DNA from 2 places in the Synechocystis sp. PCC 7509 genome. Region 2 is predicted to be linked to the other one. Evidence: predicted binding sites of a transcription regulator. Region 2 holds the regulator's gene; the other holds the start of a gene.
What was found. The regulator HrcA, encoded in region 2, represses chaperone genes, less so after heat shock. The targets are predictions, from matches to a motif close to TTAGCACTCNNNNNNNNNGAGTGCTAA.

Region 1: groES (co-chaperone GroES) is a predicted target of HrcA. The motif match lies at 7,904-7,930, and genes of this name have one in related genera.

Annotation. Positions count from the first base shown of each region.
Region 1 is NZ_ALVU02000001.1:1,786,626-1,797,097, forward strand. Features, by position in the region: gene xth (exodeoxyribonuclease III) at 1-480, opposite strand, end outside; gene SYN7509_RS0209150 (DUF1816 domain-containing protein) at 851-1,084, shown strand; gene SYN7509_RS0209155 (acetolactate synthase large subunit) at 1,189-2,826, opposite strand; gene SYN7509_RS0209160 (NAD-dependent succinate-semialdehyde dehydrogenase) at 2,909-4,273, opposite strand; gene SYN7509_RS0209165 (response regulator) at 4,703-5,113, shown strand; gene SYN7509_RS0209170 (Na-translocating system protein MpsC family protein) at 5,096-5,473, opposite strand; gene groL (chaperonin GroEL) at 5,852-7,489, opposite strand; gene groES (co-chaperone GroES) at 7,571-7,882, opposite strand; gene SYN7509_RS0209185 ((2Fe-2S) ferredoxin domain-containing protein) at 8,073-8,543, shown strand; gene SYN7509_RS0209190 (response regulator transcription factor) at 8,803-9,450, shown strand; gene SYN7509_RS0209195 (NIL domain-containing protein) at 9,487-9,783, opposite strand; gene cysW (sulfate ABC transporter permease subunit CysW) at 9,795-10,472, opposite strand, start outside.
Region 2 is NZ_ALVU02000001.1:2,608,917-2,619,388, forward strand. Features, by position in the region: tRNA gene SYN7509_RS0213095 (tRNA-Arg) at 29-102, opposite strand; gene moaC (cyclic pyranopterin monophosphate synthase MoaC) at 139-642, shown strand; gene SYN7509_RS0213105 (hypothetical protein) at 732-992, shown strand; gene SYN7509_RS0213110 (DUF3181 family protein) at 1,070-1,375, shown strand; gene murJ (murein biosynthesis integral membrane protein MurJ) at 1,602-3,212, opposite strand; gene ccmS (beta-carboxysome assembly chaperone CcmS) at 3,512-3,937, shown strand; gene SYN7509_RS0213125 (hypothetical protein) at 4,047-4,511, shown strand; gene cysE (serine O-acetyltransferase) at 4,530-5,279, opposite strand; gene SYN7509_RS0213135 (hypothetical protein) at 5,336-5,824, opposite strand; gene SYN7509_RS0213145 (DUF3352 domain-containing protein) at 6,180-7,847, opposite strand; gene SYN7509_RS0213150 (rhodanese-like domain-containing protein) at 7,957-8,316, shown strand; gene hrcA (heat-inducible transcriptional repressor HrcA) at 8,467-9,531, shown strand; gene SYN7509_RS0213160 (hypothetical protein) at 9,583-10,257, shown strand; gene SYN7509_RS0213165 (ABC transporter ATP-binding protein) at 10,380-10,472, shown strand, end outside.

The DNA of each region.
Region 1 (10,472 bases), 820 kb from region 2:
AATATCTTTATCTTCTAAAGCAATATTGAAGTCGCCGCAAATACAAATGTTAGATATTTCATACAAAGCAAAGCGCAAGTATTCTCCCAAGGCTTTTAACCACGCCAGCTTGTAAATATATTTCTCGCTACCTACCGCGCCACCATTAGGGACATACACGCAGACAATCTTCACATCGTCAATAACCCCAGTAATTACCCGCTTTTGAATATCTAGGTCACTAACTCCAATTAAAGGTGCAAACCCTGTACTAACATCTTCCAAAGGCTGGTTGCTAATTATTGCCACACCATTGTAGGACTTTTGTCCTGAAGCATAGATGTGATAACCTAATTCCGTAAAAGGCGATCGCGGAAAATCATCATCTACAACTTTGGTTTCTTGCAAGCACAACACATCTACCGGATTTTCTTTTAGCCAATTTACCACCGTCTCTAGGCGAATCCGAATTGAATTTACATTCCAACTGGCAACTTTCATTGACTATAAGTAATTAATTTGTTAGAACTAGCTTGAACAAAAAATCTGATTTCTTAACTTTTTATCATACTAATTATTTAAGTTTATTTAACTAATAACATTTTTTTATTAATACATATTTCCAGTTTATTAACAGTAAACTTAAACTTACTCCTGAGAGCAAATAATTAAAATAATATTTATTCCTACCGATGGAAGCTAAATATAGCGTTTTCTAAATCAATTGTGAACGTAGCAATGCTTTGCGCCCCTACGAGATAGTGTTTATGAATCAAATAGGATTGCTATAGTAGCTATTAGTTATTGTGTTTAAATAGCTACTCTGGTAATATAAGCTTTTTGCCGCTACTCTTTATGCAATACTACATAGATGATTAAACAGTTGATTATAGGCTTCATGCAAGGCTTTAATGCACCTTGGTGGGCAGAAATTACAACTGTTAAGCCCCGTTGCGTGTACTACTTTGGGCCTTTCAAAACCTCTGCGGAAGCCAAAGCCGCCTATCCAGGCTATGTTGAAGATTTGAATAATGAAGGAGCGGAAGGAATTGTAGTAGTTGTTAAACGCTGCAACCCAAAACAACTAACTATAGATGACGAATAGCGCTCATAAGCGCCAAAAGAGTAAGAAGAAATAACAAATTTTAGTATAAATACCTTCTTACTCAGTCAAAGGTATTGATAAACTAGGTTTGGTAGAAGATGGGTTTATAACTTACAGTTTAAATCGCCAGATTTTTGCGTAAATCTAGAGTTTTCGCGGTAATCTACCGGGCAATCAATTACCGCCGGGACATTTTGGGCTAAAGCAGTTTTGAGGATAGGAATAAAATCTGTTGCCGATTCTACGCGGTAGCCTTTTAAGCCCATACTTTCAGCAAACTTTACAAAATCTGGGTTGCCAAAATGAACGTAGGAGGAACTACCAAATTGATTTTGCTGTTTCCACTCAATTAAACCGTAACCGCCATCATTGAAAATTAAAGTTACAAAAGGCGTACCGACTCGTAAAGCCGTTTCTAATTCTTGGCAATTCATCATAAAACCACCATCTCCAGTAGCTGCGACTACTTTACGGTCGGGATAAACAAGTTTTGCTGCTACCGCGCCAGGAATGGCGATCCCCATCGCGGCAAAGCCATTAGAAATTAAGCAAGTATTGGGGCGATCGCAATGATAATGACGAGCCAGCCACATTTTGTGTGCGCCAACGTCCGAAATTACAATATCTTCCGGGCCCATTACCTGGCGCAAATCGTAAATTAGTTTTTGGGGCTTAATCGGAAACCCGCTATCGTTGGCGTATTCTTCATAATCTGCCCGAATATCGGCGCGTAATTGCAAGGCGTAGGGTTCGGGTTTGCCTTGACGATCAACTCTGTGCAAAATCTCCTCTAAGGAATCAGAAATGTCGCCCACAACCTCCACTATTGGCACGTAGCTACTATCAATCTCGGCAGACATGGCATTGATATGGATAATCGGAATATGGGCTTGAGGATTCCATTTTTTAGGCGAATATTCGATTAAATCATAGCCGATCGCAATCACCAAATCCGTATTGTCAAACCCGCAATTGATATAGTCTCGCTGCTGCAATCCCATCGTCCACAACGCCAAAGGATGAGTATAAGGAATTACGCCTTTACCCATAAAAGTATTGACGACAGGAATATTTAACTCTGTAGCAAACTTAGTTAAAATCTCGCTGGCATTGGCTCTAATTGCCCCATTACCCACTAATATCAACGGATTTTTTGCTTCAGAAATAGCGGCGGCGGCGGCGGTAATACTTTGAAAAGCCGCATAGGTTTTTTGCAGAGCGCTGTTATTTAAAGGTGTCCCCACCGCAGGCATGGCGGCAATATTTTCGGGTAAATCGATATGTACCGCCCCAGGTTTTTCACTTTGGGCAGTCTTAAAAGCCCGGCGGACAATTTCGGGAGTATTGCTAGGTCTAACTATTTGGCTATTCCACTTGGTTACAGGGGCAAACATTGCCACTAAGTCGAGATACTGGTGCGCCTCAATGTGCATCCGATCTGTTCCTACTTGCCCAGTAATGGCAACTAAAGGAGCGCCGTCTAAATTCGCGTCAGCAACGCCCGTCATTAAGTTTGTGGCCCCAGGGCCCAAAGTTGAAAGACATACCCCAGACATACCCGTTAAGCGCCCGTAAACGTCTGCCATAAACGCCGCGCCTTGCTCGTGTCGAGTAGTAATAAACTTGATGGAGGATTTTTTTATTGCCTCCAAAACGTGCAGGTTTTCTTCTCCAGGTAAGCCAAAAATGTATTGCACGCCTTCGTTTTCTAGACATTGAACTAATAATTCTGCTGTATTCATTAACTTGCTTCCTTCACACTCTATATAAAAAATAGTTGACGCGATCGCCCTTCTACCTAATAGTTCCCAATTAGATAGGACTTTATTTCACCCAAACGGTTTTAATATTCACAAATTCATGAATCCCCGCTCTGCCCAATTCTCGACCATAACCGGACTTTTTGATGCCGCCAAAGGGCATTCGGGGGTCAGACTTGACCATACTGTTGATAAATACCGCTCCGGCTTCGATTTCGTCAATTAGGCGATCGCTTTGGGCTTTATTATTTGTCCACCCACTAGCACCTAACCCAAAGGGCGTATCGTTGGCTAACTTAATCGCTTCATCAATATTTGCTACTTTAAATAACAATGCCACTGGCCCAAAAAATTCCTCTTTTGCTGTGGGGCTTTCGGGGGGAATATCCGTTAATATTGTCGCTGGATAGTAGTTTCCGGGGCGTTCTAACCTTTGTCCGCCAATTAACACTTTTGCGCCGTCTTTTACTGCTTGGCTAACTTGATAGTCTAAGTCTTTGAGAATGTTCGGCGTTGCCAATGGGCCTAAGTCTGTATCTGGCTGCATGGGATCGCCGACTTTTAAAGCGGCAAATTTTTCTACTAATTTTTGCTGGAATTGCTCGGCAATTTCTTCTACCACAATAAAGCGTTTTGCCGCAATGCAAGATTGTCCATTATTAAGCATCCGCGCTGTGACAGCGGTAGTTACAGCAGCTTCTAAATCGGCGCTACCCAAAACTATAAACGGATCGCTGCCTCCCAATTCTAAAACTACTTTTTTAATTTGTTTTCCGGCGGCGGCGGCTAAACTTGCTCCTGCTACTTCACTTCCGGTTAAAGTTGCGGCAGAAATGCGATCGCTATTTATTAAATCGCTAACTTTGTCCGCTCCTACTAACAATGTTTGAAATACTCCCGTAGAAAAACCTGCTTTAGTAAAAATCTCCTCTATTGCTAAGGCACACTGCGGTACATTGGAAGCGTGTTTAAGTAAGCCTACATTCCCCGCCATTAACGCGGGTGCTGCAAAGCGAAATACTTGCCAAAATGGGAAATTCCAAGGCATTACCGCCAAAATTGCCCCCATTGGTTGGTAGCGAATAAAACTAGCACTAGCATCGGTAGCAACGGGTACATCGGCGAGAAATTTGGCAGCGTTTTCGGCATAGTAACGACACACCAAAGCGCATTTTTCAACTTCCGAAATTGCACCTTTAATCGGTTTGCCCATTTCTAAAGTCATAAGTTGCGCGTATTGCGCTTTATTTTGCTCTAACATGGCGGCGGCGGCGATCATTACCTCCGCGCGTTTGTTTATCGGTGTTTTTCGCCACTTTTCACTAGCTTGCTGCGATAACTCAAGTTTAGTTTCAATTTCACTATCTGTTAGTGCTGTAAAGGTTTTTAGCGTTTCCCCCGTAGCCGGATTAATTGTAGAAATCGCCATTACTTTTCGCCTCCAGAAGTGCGATCGCCTTTCCCTTTCTATTTTGGCGCTAAAATTAGGGAATGTAACGCTTTTTGAGCGATCGCTTTCTCCTTTGTTTTTGACAAATTTTTCATTATTTTAATAAAACGTATTGCTTTGTAAACCTAACTACAGCTTTCTCCAAAAACCTAAGCTATTGTTAAAAAATATTAAGTTTATTTGAGATGCCAACCAGTTGAATCTTAATAATCTTGGCTACTGTTAACAGCGATACTAAAACTTAGTTAGCTTTTTTGCCTGTCTCGTCTCAGTAATACAGTAAAAAATTAGTTAAGAGCCAGTCCGTCACGAGCGCCAGCTACGCCGCTTGGGGAATGCCTCAATTAGAAGTTAGGGCAAAAATGCTTTCGTCTGTTGATGAAGTCCCACTTAATGGAGTAAAAAAAATTGGAAGTTTTAGCTAAAAATAGCGAAACAATTGCTAAACAAGCACAAATTTTAGCTGTAGATGATAATGAAGATAATTTGCTGTTACTGAGAGAAGTATTAAATGTATTTGACTGTTCGTTAATCACCGCAACAGAGGGGCAAATAGCTTTACTCCTAGCCCAAGTTTACCATCCTGACCTGATTTTGCTAGATGTAATGCTGCCAGATTTAAACGGTGTAGAGGTTGTCCGCCATCTGAAGCAAAACCCAACTACAAAAAATATTCCTGTAATTGCTGTAACGGCTTTAGCTAGACAAGAAGACCGCGATCGCCTATTAGCGGCGGGTTGCCAGGAATATATCACAAAGCCCTATATGCTGGAAGAATTAGAAGCAATGGTGCGTTGTTATTTAGCTAGAAATAGTTAACTCTGGGGCATGAGCTAAAATCGCTACAATGCTAGTTCTCCCACTATCTAATGATGACTTGCTAATTAAATCTGTAAGTGGAATAGACGTAACTTCTTCAATTGTCGATTTAAGATAAGGTTCAAAAGCCAAGTGAATATTAGTTCTTACTTCTTGCGCCAATTCTCCCTTGCCAATATCTATCAATAACTGCTCTGGTTGGGTAACAGAATCTTCAATAATCACTGTTAAATTTTTATCTAGCAGTTTACAAGAAATTTGCTGGGGTTGATGTCCGAGAATTTTTAAATATACCTGTTGAATGCGCTCTAATAACTTTTGCTCTAACTGTTCTTGAGTTGGGGGAAAACTTTTTGTCATAAATTATTTGTTAAAAAAGTAACTAATTTAATTTTTTAATAATTTATCCGATCAAGGTTTAACTACAAACAACCCATAGGCATATATAGCGATCCTATTCGAGTTATGAAATATGAATAGCCCCCAACCCCCAATTAAAGGTGGCTAAGAGTCTTGTCCCCCAAAAAAAGGGAGTTAGGGGGCGAAACTCTCTTGCTGTTCACGACTGATTGCAAACGTTGTAGGGGGCGGCATCTTTTGGGGAGAATCCTTCTTCCCAAAAGATGCCTTCGCAATGCATTGCACCGGTGCATAAATAAAAAAGCAGAGCTTCCTGAGAAACTCTGCTTTTTTTAAAGTAACGGTTAAGGCGCAAGTAATACTTACACCTACGGACGATTAATAATCGTAGTCGCCGCCACCCATACCGCCACCTGCTGGCGCTGCGCCATCTTTTGGCTCTGGCTTGTCAACTACAATGCACTCAGTAGTTAAAACCATACCAGCGATAGAAGCTGCATTTTGCAGAGCAGAACGAGTTACCTTAGCAGGATCGACAATTCCCGCCGCAAACATATCGACAAATTCGTTAGTTGCAGCGTTAAAGCCGACATTAAAGTCTTTTTCTTTGACGCGCTCGGCAATTACTGCGCCATTTTGTCCGGCGTTTTCAGCAATCCGCTTCAGGGGAGCAGCCAAAGCACGAGAAACAATCATCGCCCCAATCAATTCTTCATCTTTGAGGTTAGCTGTTGCCCAAGCTTCCAATTCAGGAGATAGGTGAGCTAGAGTTGTACCACCACCGGGAACAATACCTTCTTCTACGGCGGCTTTAGTCGCGTTAATCGCGTCTTCTAAACGCAATTTGCGATCTTTCATTTCTGTTTCTGTCGCTGCACCAACTTTAACTACCGCTACACCACCAGCCAACTTAGCTAGACGCTCTTGGAGTTTCTCTTTGTCGTAGGAAGATTCGGTTTCTTCCATTTGACGGCGGATTTGTTCGCAGCGAGTTTTAACCGCTTGCTCGTTACCTTCAGCCACAATTGTTGTAGTGTCTTTGGTAATGTTGATGCGACGGGCTTTACCTAGCATTTCTAGCTTGGTGCTTTCTAGCTTCAAGCCAGCGTCTTCCGTAATTAGTTGACCGCCAGTCAATACGGCGATATCTTCTAACATAGCTTTACGGCGATCGCCAAATCCTGGAGCTTTAACCGCCGCTACGTTTAGTACACCCCGTAAACGGTTAACTACCAAAGTTGCCAAAGCTTCTTTTTCAATGTCTTCAGCAATAATTACCAAAGGACGACCCGAACGAGCTACTTGCTCTAATACAGGTACTAAGTCTTGAACTAAAGCAATTTTCTTGTCGGTTAACAAGATATAAGGCTCTTCAAAAATTGTTTCCATCCGCTCAGGATCGGTGGCAAAGTAAGGAGAGATATAGCCTTTATCAAAGCGCATCCCTTCGGTAATTTCTAGCTCGGTGTTCATAGATTTCCCTTCTTCTAGGGAAATTACGCCTTCTTTACCAACTTTGTCCATCGCGTCAGCAATCATTTGACCGACTTCTTCATCATTACCCGCAGAAATTGAGCCAACTTGAGCGATAGATTTAGAATCTTCTACTGGACGAGCGTGTTCGGCAATTTTGCCTACTAAGAAATTAGTTGCTTTGTCTACGCCACGCTTGAGGGAAATTGCATTAGCTCCCGCCGCTACGTTTCTTAGCCCTTCTTTGACCATTGCGTGAGCAAGGACGGTAGCTGTAGTAGTACCGTCTCCCGCCGCGTCATTAGTCTTAGAAGCTGCTTGACGAATTAGCGCTACGCCAGTATTTTCTACGTGGTCTTCTAATTCGATTTCTTTGGCAATGGTTACGCCATCGTTAACAATTTGGGGTGCGCCAAATTTCTTCTCTAGAACTACGTTACGACCTTTGGGACCTAAAGTAACGGCAACGGCTTCTGCCAAAATGTCCATGCCCTTTTCTAACGCACGACGAGCATTCTCGTTATATATAATTCGCTTTGCCATATGGATAAACCTGTGTGGTGAGGGGGTTAAATTGCTTAAGGACGAAAGAAAATAAATCTTTTATCTTTGCAGTGAGATTGCTTAGGCAACTACGGCAAGAATGTCTTTTTCAGATAACAGGACGTATTCTTCTGTACCAAGCTTGATATCTGTGCCAGCATACTTGGAGTAAAGGACTTTGTGTCCTATTTCTACTTCCATTTGCTGACGAGTACCGTCATCATTACGCTTACCATCACCCAAAGCGACTACTTCCCCTACTTGGGGCTTTTCTTTGGCGTTATCGGGCAAATATAGACCTCCGGCGGTCTTTTCTTCGGCGGCGCTGACTTTGACAAATACGCGATCGCCTAGGGGCTTAACTGTCGATACACTTAAAGTTACTGCTGCCATAAATAGGTTTCTCCCAAAAAATTAGCACTCTCTGCTCCTGAGTGCTAATTTAGCTAAATATGCAGCCTAAAAGCAACAAAATTTTGTGTACGGGTTTCCGAACTTATACCCTGTGATAGTTGCAATGGCTGTGGTAATTGGTTTAGAAGTGCGATCGCTCTATTGACACCAAATATTATCTTTTGTAACAATGACCCCAGAAAATCCCGCCGCCATCGAGCTAGTTGAAAAAAATGAAACTTGCCAAGCTAAAGACTTAGACTCCTTAGCTATTTGTATTAAAAACTTAGGATTAGAGCAAATTGAACGCCACATTTTTATTTGTGCTGGCCCAACTTTTCCTCAATGCTGCTCCACAAAGACGAGTTTAGAATCTTGGGAGTATCTAAAAAAGCGATTAAAACAGTTAAAACTCGATAAGCCAACAGATACTCGTCCTAGTTGTATATTTCGCACCAAAGCTAATTGCTTGCGAGTTTGTAGCGCTGGCCCAATTTTAGTAGTTTATCCTGATGGCGTTTGGTATCGTCAAGCAACTCCTGAAGTTATTGAGCGGATTATTCAAGAACATTTAATTAATAACTGTGTTGTTGAAGAATATGCTTTTTTAACTCATCCTTTACCGCAACCTGTAGTTTTTGATACACAAGTAAATAAATAATAGTGACAATGGTTTTTTATGCTAAGACAATATCAAACCTAATAGCAACATTTGTTGATAAGACTGCTAAGATTTTAGACGGAAAAATTAATATATAATAACGCATTAGATATACTATATAATTCCGTAGCATTACTGGAATGCAATTTTTTAAGATTGGCAACTTCGCTTTAACCGCTAGATGCTATCTTTCGGGAAACAAGGCAAGACACCTATTTATAAAATTTCCTTGAATTAAAAGTAACCACCGTAGCAAAGTATGAAAGAAACTAGCGTTAAAGAACACAAAAGACTGCTATTAATTGATGATGACCCAAATTTAATATTGCTAGTCAAGGATTATTTAGAATTTCGGGGTTATGAAGTGATCACGGCAGAAAATGGTAGAGAAGCTCTAGAAGTTTTAGAAAATGATGTCCCAGACATGATTGTTTGCGATGTGATGATGCCAGAAATGGATGGCTATGATTTTGTAAGTAACATTCGCGAAGATGAGCGTACTAGCTGGATTCCTGTCTTATTTCTTTCTGCCAAAGGTCAAGCTCAAGACCGAGTCAAGGGTTTAAATGTAGGCGCAGATGTGTACATGGTCAAACCTTTTGAACCAGAGGAATTAGTAGCCCAAGTAGAAGCATCGCTCAAACAAGCTTTTCGGCAAAGACAGCAATCAAGTGATGGGGGCGATAATGAATCAAAAATTCAAGTTCCCTTCGATGTTCACCTGACGCAAACAGAATTGAAAGTAGTGCAATTTGTAGCTAGAGGTTTAGCTAATAAAAATATTGCTGACGAACTCAATGTAAGTCAGCGCACCGTAGAAAGTCACGTTTCCAATATGCTAGGCAAAACCGGGTTGCACAACCGCACCGAACTAGCGCGGTGGGCAATTGAAAACCAAATGACTTAAAAGTTACAGAAACTCAAACTTATTATCAATTACCAATTACCAACCATCTTCTTCCGCCCTCGATTGTCCCCAAATTTCTAAATCCAACTCATTGAGGTAAGTCAAAGCACTTTGAATTTGCTCGGCTTTACCTCGCAATTCGAGTTCAAACCAGCCATCATCTCGGATATTTGCGCCCAGTAAGGCGGCAGCAATATTTACGGTGACACCATAATGTGAAACTAAACGCGAAATTATGGGTTCTTCGTGCAAGTTTTTGGGGATATGAATTTTGATTCGAGTTTGAGTTGGTCTAGAGTGCAAAGAAAAGTTGTCTTGATTTTGGATAGACATAACACGCTCTCCTATTCAATATCTTTGATTTGAGTTTTACGTTCCAAAACTTCCTTCAATACCAACGTTACCAAGGCTAAACCCGCCAGCAAAACCGCCGCCGCAAAAGCAGATTCGGTTTGATACTGCTTGTAAGCCTCCTCTACAAATAAAGGTAAAGTTTGGGTTTTGCCGCCAATATTTCCCGATACAACCGAAACTGCACCAAATTCGCCCATAACTCTAGCATTGGTTAAAATTACTCCGTAGAGCAGACCCCAGCGAATATTTGGCAGGGTGACGCGCCAAAATATTTGCCAATCGTTCGCTCCTAAAGTTTTTGCCGCTTCTTCTTGGTCAAAACCGGATTCTTCCAAAACCGGGATAACTTCACGGGCGACAAAAGGCATCGTAATAAAAGCACTAGCAATTACCATGGCTGGCAGCGCAAAAATTATTTTAATATTTGCCGCATTTAGTAATGGCCCAAACCAGCCATTACGCCCGTAGAGTAATACAAGCATTAATCCTGCTACTACGGGAGAAACGGCAAAAGGTATATCAAGAATGCTAATTAGCAATGCTCTACCGCGAAATTGATTGCGGGCAATTACCCAGGCTGCACAAAGTCCAAAAACGGTGTTGACGGGGACAACAATTAAGGCAATTATGACGGTGAGCTTAATTGCATGAAGAAAAACAGGTTGGGT
Region 2 (10,472 bases):
CGTCTCTACAATCATCATTTCATCAATACGGGCGAGGAGGGATTCGAACCCCCGACACCGTGGTCCGTAGCCACGTACTCTAGTCCACTGAGCTACACGCCCTTGCAGAATTAATATATTATCACATCTATTTAGACAATGCAAGAATCTTTCCACAAACCTAGTTTGACTCATTTAGATGCCCAAGGACAAGCTCAAATGGTTGATGTATCTGGCAAAGTACCAACTATTCGCCAAGCAGTAGCCGAAGCTAAAGTAAGGATGCTACAAGCAACTTTTCAGGCAATTCAAGCGGGGAATGTGGCAAAAGGCGATGTATTGGGGACAGCTAGATTAGCAGGAATTATGGGCGCAAAACAAACATCGGCGTTGATTCCTTTATGTCATCCTTTACCAATTCAGAAAATAGAAGTTCAAATTACCCCCGATTTGCAATTGCCAGGTTATGTAATTAGAGCAACAGTTAAAACCAAAGCCGAAACCGGGGTAGAAATGGAAGCTTTAACGGCTGTATCAGTTGCGGCACTTACGTTGTACGACATGGCAAAAGCCTTAGAAAAATCTATAGTAATTGAATCAATTTGTTTAATTAGCAAAACTGGCGGTAAATCCGGCGACTATAGCTATAGCAATCCTATTTGATTTATAAACATATAACAGTAGGGGCGCAATGCATTGCGCCCCTACGCGATCGCACTTAAAATTAACTTTAGTATCTACAATCCTAATCCATGCCTCCTCGTTGGCCCCGCAAACCAGACCGCAAAGACCCAGCTTTTCGCAAGCTAGACGATAGAATGACCTTTGCTACTCATGTAGCAGCTTTTACCGCCATTAATTCGGGATTGTGGTTTTTTCACAACTTTAAATACGCTACTTGGGAATGGTTGCCTTGGTTTACAGCAATTCATCTAGTAGTATTACTATCGCATTTAATTTATATTAGTGCGATCGCCGATTACTCCTCAGAAACACCGCCCAAATCCACCTAAAGAAAGACTACGAACAGTAGAAGAACTCTCGGCAAATAAGCGATATTAGAAAATAGAACTATTATTTACTAACTATCATGGCTATTAACACTACAGAAGTAATAGAAAAACTCGCTTCAGAAATTGGCGAAAATGTGTACTTGGATATTGCTAAATGGCATTTATATTTATCCAATGCTCATTTACATACCCTTCTTGCCGAACAACTTTATCCAATTCTTAGCGCCAAATCTTTAGATGAAGACCGGGTTTTACACATTTTGCAATCAATCCCAGTTAAAATTGGTGGCGGCAAAAAGGAAGTATCGTTAATTGATTTTATGCCTATGCAGTGCCAAGTAATTTTGATGGACATTTTAGAAAAATATCAGCGCAACTTGTAAAAGAATGTTGAAAAAGTCTGTTGATTAGTATCCAATAGTTGCATTATTGCTTAAAAAGGGCGGCTAATAGCTATTTATTTTCCCCCTTTTTTAAGGGGGTTAGGGGGGATTGCCCTTAGAATACACGTTACCAGTCAAACCTTTTAAAACAGTCTCTAAGCAAAAAAGCATTTTTAGCTAAACAAACCAAGTACCGCTTAACATTCAAATCCTAAGCGGTTTTTCACTACCTACCGAGTTTTTGGCGGATTCTAGATATAAAAACATCAACTTCTGGTAACTTCATCTGCATCGCAATTAGAGCAAAAACGCCAATTCCCACTCCTCCAGCTAAACAAAGCTGTACTAATTGCTCTTTGAATCCATCATCGATCCAAACTTGCTGTATTCCCCAAAGAGTTCCCCAACTAGCTAAACCAGCTAAAAAGCTGCTTCCCGTCAAAGCCAAAATAGGCAAACTCCATTCAAGCCAGGGTAAACCGTGCAGTTTGCGATCTAGCATCCAAAATAACAGCAGCATCGATATGATATTTACTAGCACCGTTGCCAAAACTAAGCCCGGTGCGCCAAGGATTTTAAAAAATAAGTAAGCAAAAATAATATTAAAAAATATGCTTACCATACTGATGCGAAAAGGCGTATCGCCATCGCCCAAAGCATAAAATACTCTAATTAAAACATCGCGCCCAAGATAAACAAACATCCCAATCCCGTACATAACCAGTAAAGAGGACACCAATTGAGACGCATTGCGATCGAAAGCTCCTCGCTCGTATACTACGCGCACAATAGGGACAGCGAGGGCGATCGTAATCGCTCCTAAAGGCAGCATAGTTATTGCTGTAAGTAATAATCCCTGACGGATGCGCCCTTTTAATTCATCCCAATCTTGAGGATCGGCAAGTCGGGAAAAAATCGGCAGCATTGGTACTAATATCACATTAGAAAGAATGCCCAAGGGTGTTTGAATTAATAACCCCGCGTATTGTAAGGCTGAAGCCGCCTGTGGAATATAGGAAGCTAAAATCAAAATCACGTATAGATTAATATGACTCATACCCGACGAAAACGTTGCTGGAGCCATGATTTTTGTAACTTCCTTGACTCCTGGCTGATTAAAATCAAAGCGCAGCCGTAAAGTCCCCATCCCTGACTTCCATTGTGCGGGGACTTGGATTAACCACTGCAAAACTGCTCCTGCTAAAGTCCCCCAAGCTAAAACCGCTCCCCCCAGCATTGCGTATTCGGGAGTTGTAACTTTTGCCCCTAATTGCCACGCTAAAACCCCCAAGCCAATAATTACAGTAACGCTCGAAAATAAAGGGCTAACCGATGGAAGCCAGTACAAGTTAGCCGCATTCAATGTCCCGAAGCCAATGCCAATTAACCCCGCTAACAGAGCCATTGGAGCCATGATTTGCATTTGTCCGATCGCAATTCCCCGAACTTCCAATCCGTGCGGTGTAGTATTTAACCCCGGCGCTACTAAGTCAATAATTCCTGGCGCAAAGAAAATTAAGGCGATCGTTACTAGCAACAGCAACCCACCGACAAAAGTTGTCACCGTCTCTACTAAAGGCGCAGCTTCCGATTTGGGGCGTTTGGCTAAAACGCTGACAATAGCACTATGAAAGGGCCCGTTAATACCGCCTAATAGCACCAATAGAAAGCCAGGAATCACATAAGCGTAGTTAAAAGCATCGGCAACTACACCCACACCAAACACCGCCGCGATCGCCTGAGTGCGTACCAACCCAAAAACTTTACTAATTAACGTTGCCGCCGCAACAATTCCAGCAATGCTAGCTAGAGAGCGAGAAGGGTTTGATTTTGACACTGAATATATTTAAAAATACCTTAACTTCTATCCCCATTGGGATTTATAAATAATACCGCTCTCTCGCACCGTAGTCTGACAAGGTAAGTTCAAGACATTGATTTATCGTCCAAATCCGTTGAGTTAGGGCGATCGCATTTATTAAAAATACCTTTTATGGCGATCTCTAAAAACACAAGCGCGATCGTAGTTCAAAGCACACTGAAGAACCGAAAATTATCGGGAGTATTGTTGAGTTGCATATATGCTAAGAAATAGCAACAGTGTAGATATTAGCAGTAACGGAGTAATTGAACCTCGTGTTTAGCAGCCCCCAACTTGATGGTAAAGAAAATAACTGGCGATACCAATTAAATAAATTTGTTAAAGCCAATCAACGAGAATTGGCGGCTTTGTCTTGGGGTTTTTGGCTGGCAAAAGGCGATAGTCAAGATACTTTAGGTATCGATCTTAAACCAACACCGCATTTTATTTCTTGCCCAAAAGCGGAGTTAGAAAAGCTCAATCAAAATGTGGATAACCACATCCAAGAAATTTTAGGTGTAATTGATGGCTATAAAGCCGATAAAGAAGTCGTTATTATTGCGATCGGCAATAGTCAAATTAAGCTAATTCAATTTCAAAGTGAACCGCCGCCATCCCTTTGTTACGACGAAATTGCTGCCGATATTGACACTTTAGTTCAGTTACTAGAACAGAGAATGCTTGAGCAAATCAAAGACTAAAGTTAGACAAAATAAAAGCTGCTAAATATTTGACAAGACATTGAGTAATTGAATACTAATTAAATTTACATATATTTAAGCTTCTAGGTTGACAAACCAAGTAGGAGTTTTGAATAGAATTGTTGCAGCGTTGTATTCAAGCATCGCCACTATTATTATTAGCAAAATAATATTGAAAGGAGAGCAACAACAAATCGTGCATAAAATATCACCCGAAACATTGCAGCAAGCCGAACAACATGGGAAAAGCTCGGAAAAACAGGGTATGTTACTGGAGGCGCTAGGTAAAAAATTAAACAATCTTGGCTTTGATATACAACAAGAGAGTAGCTTAATTGAGCAATGCGGTAAAAATTCCCAAAAACACGCCAAAGCATTACAAAAATATGCAAAATCTGCTCAAAATGAATGTGTAGATTCCACAGAAAAATACACTAAAGCGGGGGAAGAACACGTAAAAGCTACATGGGAATATATAAAAGCCATCAATGAGTATTTGAAGATAGCCCAAAAACAACTTAATGATTCTAAAAAAACCTACAGCAAATTGTTAGAGCAAGCTGAGGACACCTAACTTGCTTTAACATTTAAACTAAATACCCGATCCATCAAAAAACTCTTGAATTGCCTTATCTCTAATTTGACAGCTAGAAACAATTGCCGCCGAGACATCTTTTGCTTCTAAGATTGCCTCGTGAGAAGACAATTGTTGATGATGCAGGTTGTCTACTTGTTGTTCTAATGCTTCGATGCGATCTAGCAAAGCGCGAATAACCTCCGCCTCGGAATCTGGTAAACTACCGTGTTCGAGGGGATCTACTCTCACTCCCGCACGATAAATAATTCTACCCGGTACGCCGACTACGGTGCAGTTAGAAGGGACACTTCGCAGTACGACAGAACCCGCACCAATTCTAACATTGCTGCCAACTTCTATATTGCCTAATACTTTAGAGCCAGCACCAACTACAACGTTATCCCCTAAAGTTGGGTGACGCTTACCGCTTTCTTTGCCTGTACCGCCAAGGGTGACACCTTGATAAATTAGTGCGTAGTCGCCCACAATTGCCGTTTCACCAATCACAACTCCCATCCCATGATCGATAAAAAAACTTTTGCCAATAATTGCGCCAGGGTGAATTTCAATCCCTGTTATAAACCGAGCAATAAAAGAAATCAAACGGGGAATAAACGGAACGCCAAGATGGTAAAGCCAGTGAGCAATGCGGTGAAACACAATTGCTTGGAAACCAGGGTAGAAAAATAAAACTTCTAGCCAGTTACGGGCAGCAGGATCGCGCTCAAATATAATGCGAAAATCAGCTAGCAGTGTAGATAGCACGCCGTTATACCCACCTTGGGTAAATACTCCAATTTTTATTTTAGCGTTAAGTGTTACTACTCTTGCACAGAAAGGGTGTATTTATACTTTGCCCCAGCATCGATCGCACCTACCCAAATAAGATAAGTTCCCGCTCGCCATTTGGCACTCTCAATACTAGCATCCTTGTTACTGCCCGTGTCATCGCCACAGCTAATACTATCTTTTGGCCCTTTGATAACTAAAGTAGTGTCGTTTCCTTTGCTATCTACTTGTACTTTCAAGCGCTCAAAACCTTTATCTAGTACCAATATATGATCGGGATTTGTATCGCCAAAACCAATACAAGGGCTATTATTGCGATCGCGGTTGGCAATAGTAGATAAAGAATAAGAGCCTCCAGTAAAGCCTGTAGCTGTGCCTTGGGCGGGTTTAAAACCAGGAGACAAAGTCATGGTGCCAAAATTAGCTGGTTGAGCAACTACGGGTAATGCACTAATAGCTGCAATCAGCGCTAACAAATAGCTGTTTTTAAATTTAACTAAGGGACGAATAAACTTCATCATAGCCCTGGGAATATTTCCCATAAAATATCTATCTATAACTACTCTAACCAATCGAATTAGCAATTAGTTTTTAGAAGTGACACAGTTTACTCTGGCATACAACAACTTTTAGCAGAAGTTAATATTTCTGTACTTACACGCCGCAAATAAAGAGCTAATATTTAACTATTTATCCCCAAACTTTAATTAATAATGCCTCCTTTTGTGCTGATTATCTTTTTGTTAATTGCGGGAACTTTTTTTACACAAATACTTGTACTAATCCCACTTAATTTGATCCGCAGCTTGAATTTGCCGGGGGGAGTGTGTTTAGCTTTGTTAGCGCTGGTGCTGGCGTGGTGTTTTGGCGAGTGACTTATTTAGAATTGAATTTAAAGAAAGCGCCACCTGTAAGCAAGTCTTCTTTGTTGTCATAACTGCTAATAGTTAGCGATCGCAAATTACTAAAAAATGGCTTCCCTGCTATTTCAAGCAAGCTAATAATCGGTAATTGTTGCTTGACGATTGCTTGGTTTGCTTGCCAATCAACATATACATAGCCTGCATTTGGCTGCGGGAAAGCATTAGTACTAGCTAAAAATTGGGAATTATCAGCTAAAGAACCATTTTTATCAGTTTTTAACACTTGTTCCATCGCATCAATAGAAGTTGTAAAAATCTCGTAGTTGCCTACAGTAGTATGTACGCCTTTGACTTTAGCGCTAAGGGTAATAGCGGAGGAACTTGCGCTTTGCGCCGCTACAGGCGTTAATTGCGTCCATGCAGAGACTTTTTGATTGGCTAAGGGTAAAGAAGTAACAGTCAATTCTTGAGCAGAGGCGATCGCATTTAATTTCTCTATTCCGGCGATCGCGCGATCGCTTCTTTCTACGACAAAAATCCAATCATTATTTGGCAGCTTTCCTAGAGCGTATTCTCCCTGTACCCAATTGAAAATATCATCTTTTAAATTGATACCCCAACTTGCTTGTAATTGCGCCAATGGCTTTTCAATTAACTGAGTTACCGATAATCCTGGGGAAACTTGCGCCCAAAATTGCTGCAAATTACTACTAGATAACTTACTTAAATCTACTCCAGAAATCGCCAAGCTAACGGAGGCAGGAATATACTGTAAAGCCTTAGATGGTTGAGATAAAGTAGAAATTGGCGGTAAAATTTCTTTGTCTAATCCTGCAACTATAGTAGTTTCTGCAAGTAATCCCTGGGGATTTAATTCAAGAGCAACAATTTGACTTTCATAAGTTGGTGATAGTTGATTTTCTTTTTCAGTCGACAAGCTAGGATAATTTAGAAAAGCTAACCCCACTTTCCGCGCTGGTAATTGCGCAAGTGCTTGCTGATACTGGTTAGAAGTTGTCAAATTAAGATCGGGGGCTTGGACATTATTAATTGCTTCTTTTAAAACTTGAGGGTGATTAGCAAATAACACAAAATCATTCCCTACTACCGCCCCCGAAAACCCACCTTCACTTTTGGTTGATAAACTTTCTAATGGTAAACGCGGACTATTACTTAATAACCTAATACCGTTGAATTCTTCAATAACTAAATTTGCGCCAGCGATCGCCTTTTTTGCAAACAATAACTCTACAAAATCCCGGCTTTTTTGTGCGTCTTTAGTTGCTACAGCTAATACATAGCCCGGTTGTTGCCCATTACTAGGATCGCGATCGAGATCGCGGCTGGCAATAGCTGCGGTAATTTCATCTCCTACCCAAGGCTTAATATCTTGCTCGTAGTCAATGCCCGTATTCGCTAGTACGCTAGTTTTGAGTCTGTTTAATTCATCTTTAGTTTTGCGTTTTTCTTTAGAACTTGCTACCACTTGCGCCAAATCTTCTAGGCGATCGGGATTTATGAGCATTGATACCATAATCGGCGCTTGCTTAGGCACAAATATCGCGGCGGCGGGAGTCTTTTGGCTACCAATTAACGTTGCTCCCAAGCTCTTACAACCGCCAATCCCCGTTAGAAATAGAACTACAATAACTAATATAGAAAAAAATGACTTTTGATTCATATCCCAAAACCACTTGCAAAAATTAATATTGACAACTCATCAACATCATGTATTCCCTTAAAAACTTCTAGGAATGCTAAAAATAAGTTTAGTACCAAGTTTGAGTAAGATGTCAGCCCAATTTTCACCGCCGATTGTTTCCGTTAGTGTAGAAGAACTTGCCCAACATCTCAATAGTGGTGCAATAGAAGGATTGCAGTTGATAGACGTAAGAGAATTAGAAGAAATTGCGATCGCCTCTATACCTAATTTTACGATTTTGCCTTTGAGTCAATTTAACCAATGGGCGGAGCAAATAACTACCCGTTTCGATCCTCACAAAGAAACCTTGGTATTGTGTCATCACGGTGTTCGCTCTGCTCAAATGTGTCAGTGGTTAGCTAGTCAAGGATTTACCAATGTTAAAAATATTACTGGTGGGATTGATGCCTACGCTAGTCAGTGCGATCGGGGCATTGCTTTGTACTAAATTGTTCAAGTCACCAAATCCTAGGAACAATTGCGTCTAACTAATACAACTTATTTGTTATCTTGTATAAACAGATTCAAATATTCAGCGAATTTTTAGACAGAATCTTTGCAAGCTCCTATAAAATTGTGCGTCACGTTCGCTTCAGCTATGCAAGTCAAGCTTACCAATAGACAACAACATATACTTTGGGCAACAATCCGCCATTACATCGCCACGGCAGAGCCTGTAGGTTCAAAAGCTTTAGTAGATGGGTATAAGCTGCGCGTCAGCCCCGCAACAATTCGCAATGCTATGGGGGTACTGGAAAAAGCTGGATTGCTCTATCAACCCCACACATCGGCGGGTAGAGTACCGTCAGATTCTGGCTACCGAATTTATGTAGATGAATTAATTACTCCTTCAGACATTTCAACTCGCCAGTTAGAGCAAATATTGCAATTGCGTAAAGAAGATTGGAGTTTGGAAACTTTACTGCAAGGTGCGGCGCAAATCCTCGCCACTGTTAGCGGTTGTATTACGCTAATTACGATGCCACAAACCAGTACCGCTAGTTTGCGCCATCTCCAGCTAGTACAGGTAGATCCGGGGCGAGTAATGGTAATTGTCGTTACCGATGGCTACGAGACACAATCGGCGTTGATGGAGTTACCTAGAGCAGAAGATAGTCCCATTGATGCGGAAGTGGTAGAAAGAGAGTTGCAAATTCTTTCTAATTTTTTAAATAGTCAATTGCGAGGGCAAAGTTTAGCTCAGTTAGCGGTACTAGATTGGAGTCAATTAAACTTAGAATTTCAACGCTATGGGGATTTTTTGACGAATTTCTTAGCTGATTTGCATCGTCGCGCCAAACCACCCGCCGCAACTCAAATTATGATTCGTGGTGTATCGGAAGTATTGCGTCAACCAGAATTTTCGCAATTGCAGCAAGTAAAAACAATTATCCATCTGTTGGAAGAAGAACAAGAACAACTTTGGCAGTTAATATTTACACCAGAGGTTGTAGGATTGGGCAGGCAGCGAGTAACAGTAAGAATTGGCGCAGAGAACCCTTTAGAGCCAATTCGCGGTTGTACGTTGATTTCGTCTACTTATTTGCGGGGTACTGTACCTGTAGGTAGTGTAGGAGTATTGGGACCGACACGGATGGATTATGAAACTGCGATCGCTGTGGTGGAAGCGGCGGCGGATTATTTATCTGAGGCTTTAAGTTAGTAATAATTGGCTGTTTGAACCCGTGAAGTTTATTTAGTAAATAATATATTTATGAGTAAAAAAATTGCTTTTGTAGCTTTGTGGCTGAGTTTTGTTACTTATGCTTTTTTTCTTGCTCCTCCCGAACAACCAGGTACTTTTGAATTAATTAAAAATCTTTCTACAGGTGTTTGGGATGGTGTCAATCCCTTAGTTATTTCTTTATTTAATATTATGGGTATTTTGCCTATGATTTATAGTTGCTTACTATTTATTGATGGCAGAGGACAAAAAATATCTGCTGCGCCTTTTGCTTTAGTTTCTTTTGGATTTGGCGCTTTTGCAATTTTACCTTATTTATTTTTGCGCCAACCAAATCCAGAATTTCTAGGCAAGAAAAATTGGTTTATTAAATTACTAGATTCTCGAATTACAGGATTTTTTCTACTTATTAGCGTTATAGGTTTAGTTGGGTACGGGTTAATAAATGGCGATTGGGCAGATTTTGCACAGCAATGGCAAACCAATCGTTTTATTAATGTCATGAGTTTAGATTTTTGCTTGCTTTGCTTGTTACCATCGGTACTGATTGGCGATGATAGGTTGCGGCGCAATATGAATAATCCTGCACTCTTTTGGATTACTGTATTGCTACCACTATTTGGAAGTTTGATTTATTTGTCTGTGCGATCGCCTCTGGTTGAAACTAGCGAACAAGTATCAGCGCAAACAGTAGTGTCTACCTAAATTATTTTTAGGGAAACCTAGACAAAATGTAGCTTAACGCTGCGATCCATATTTTGTTTATGCTTGTGCAATTAATTAAATCTACGAGCTAGGGTGGAGATGCGCCTATTTTTTAGCTGGAAATGATTAGTCGAAAAAAAAATATTACTAGATTAGTTAGACAAATATTTGCCGTGTTTCAGTATAGTGGACGAGCGCTGGAATTGGTATGGAAC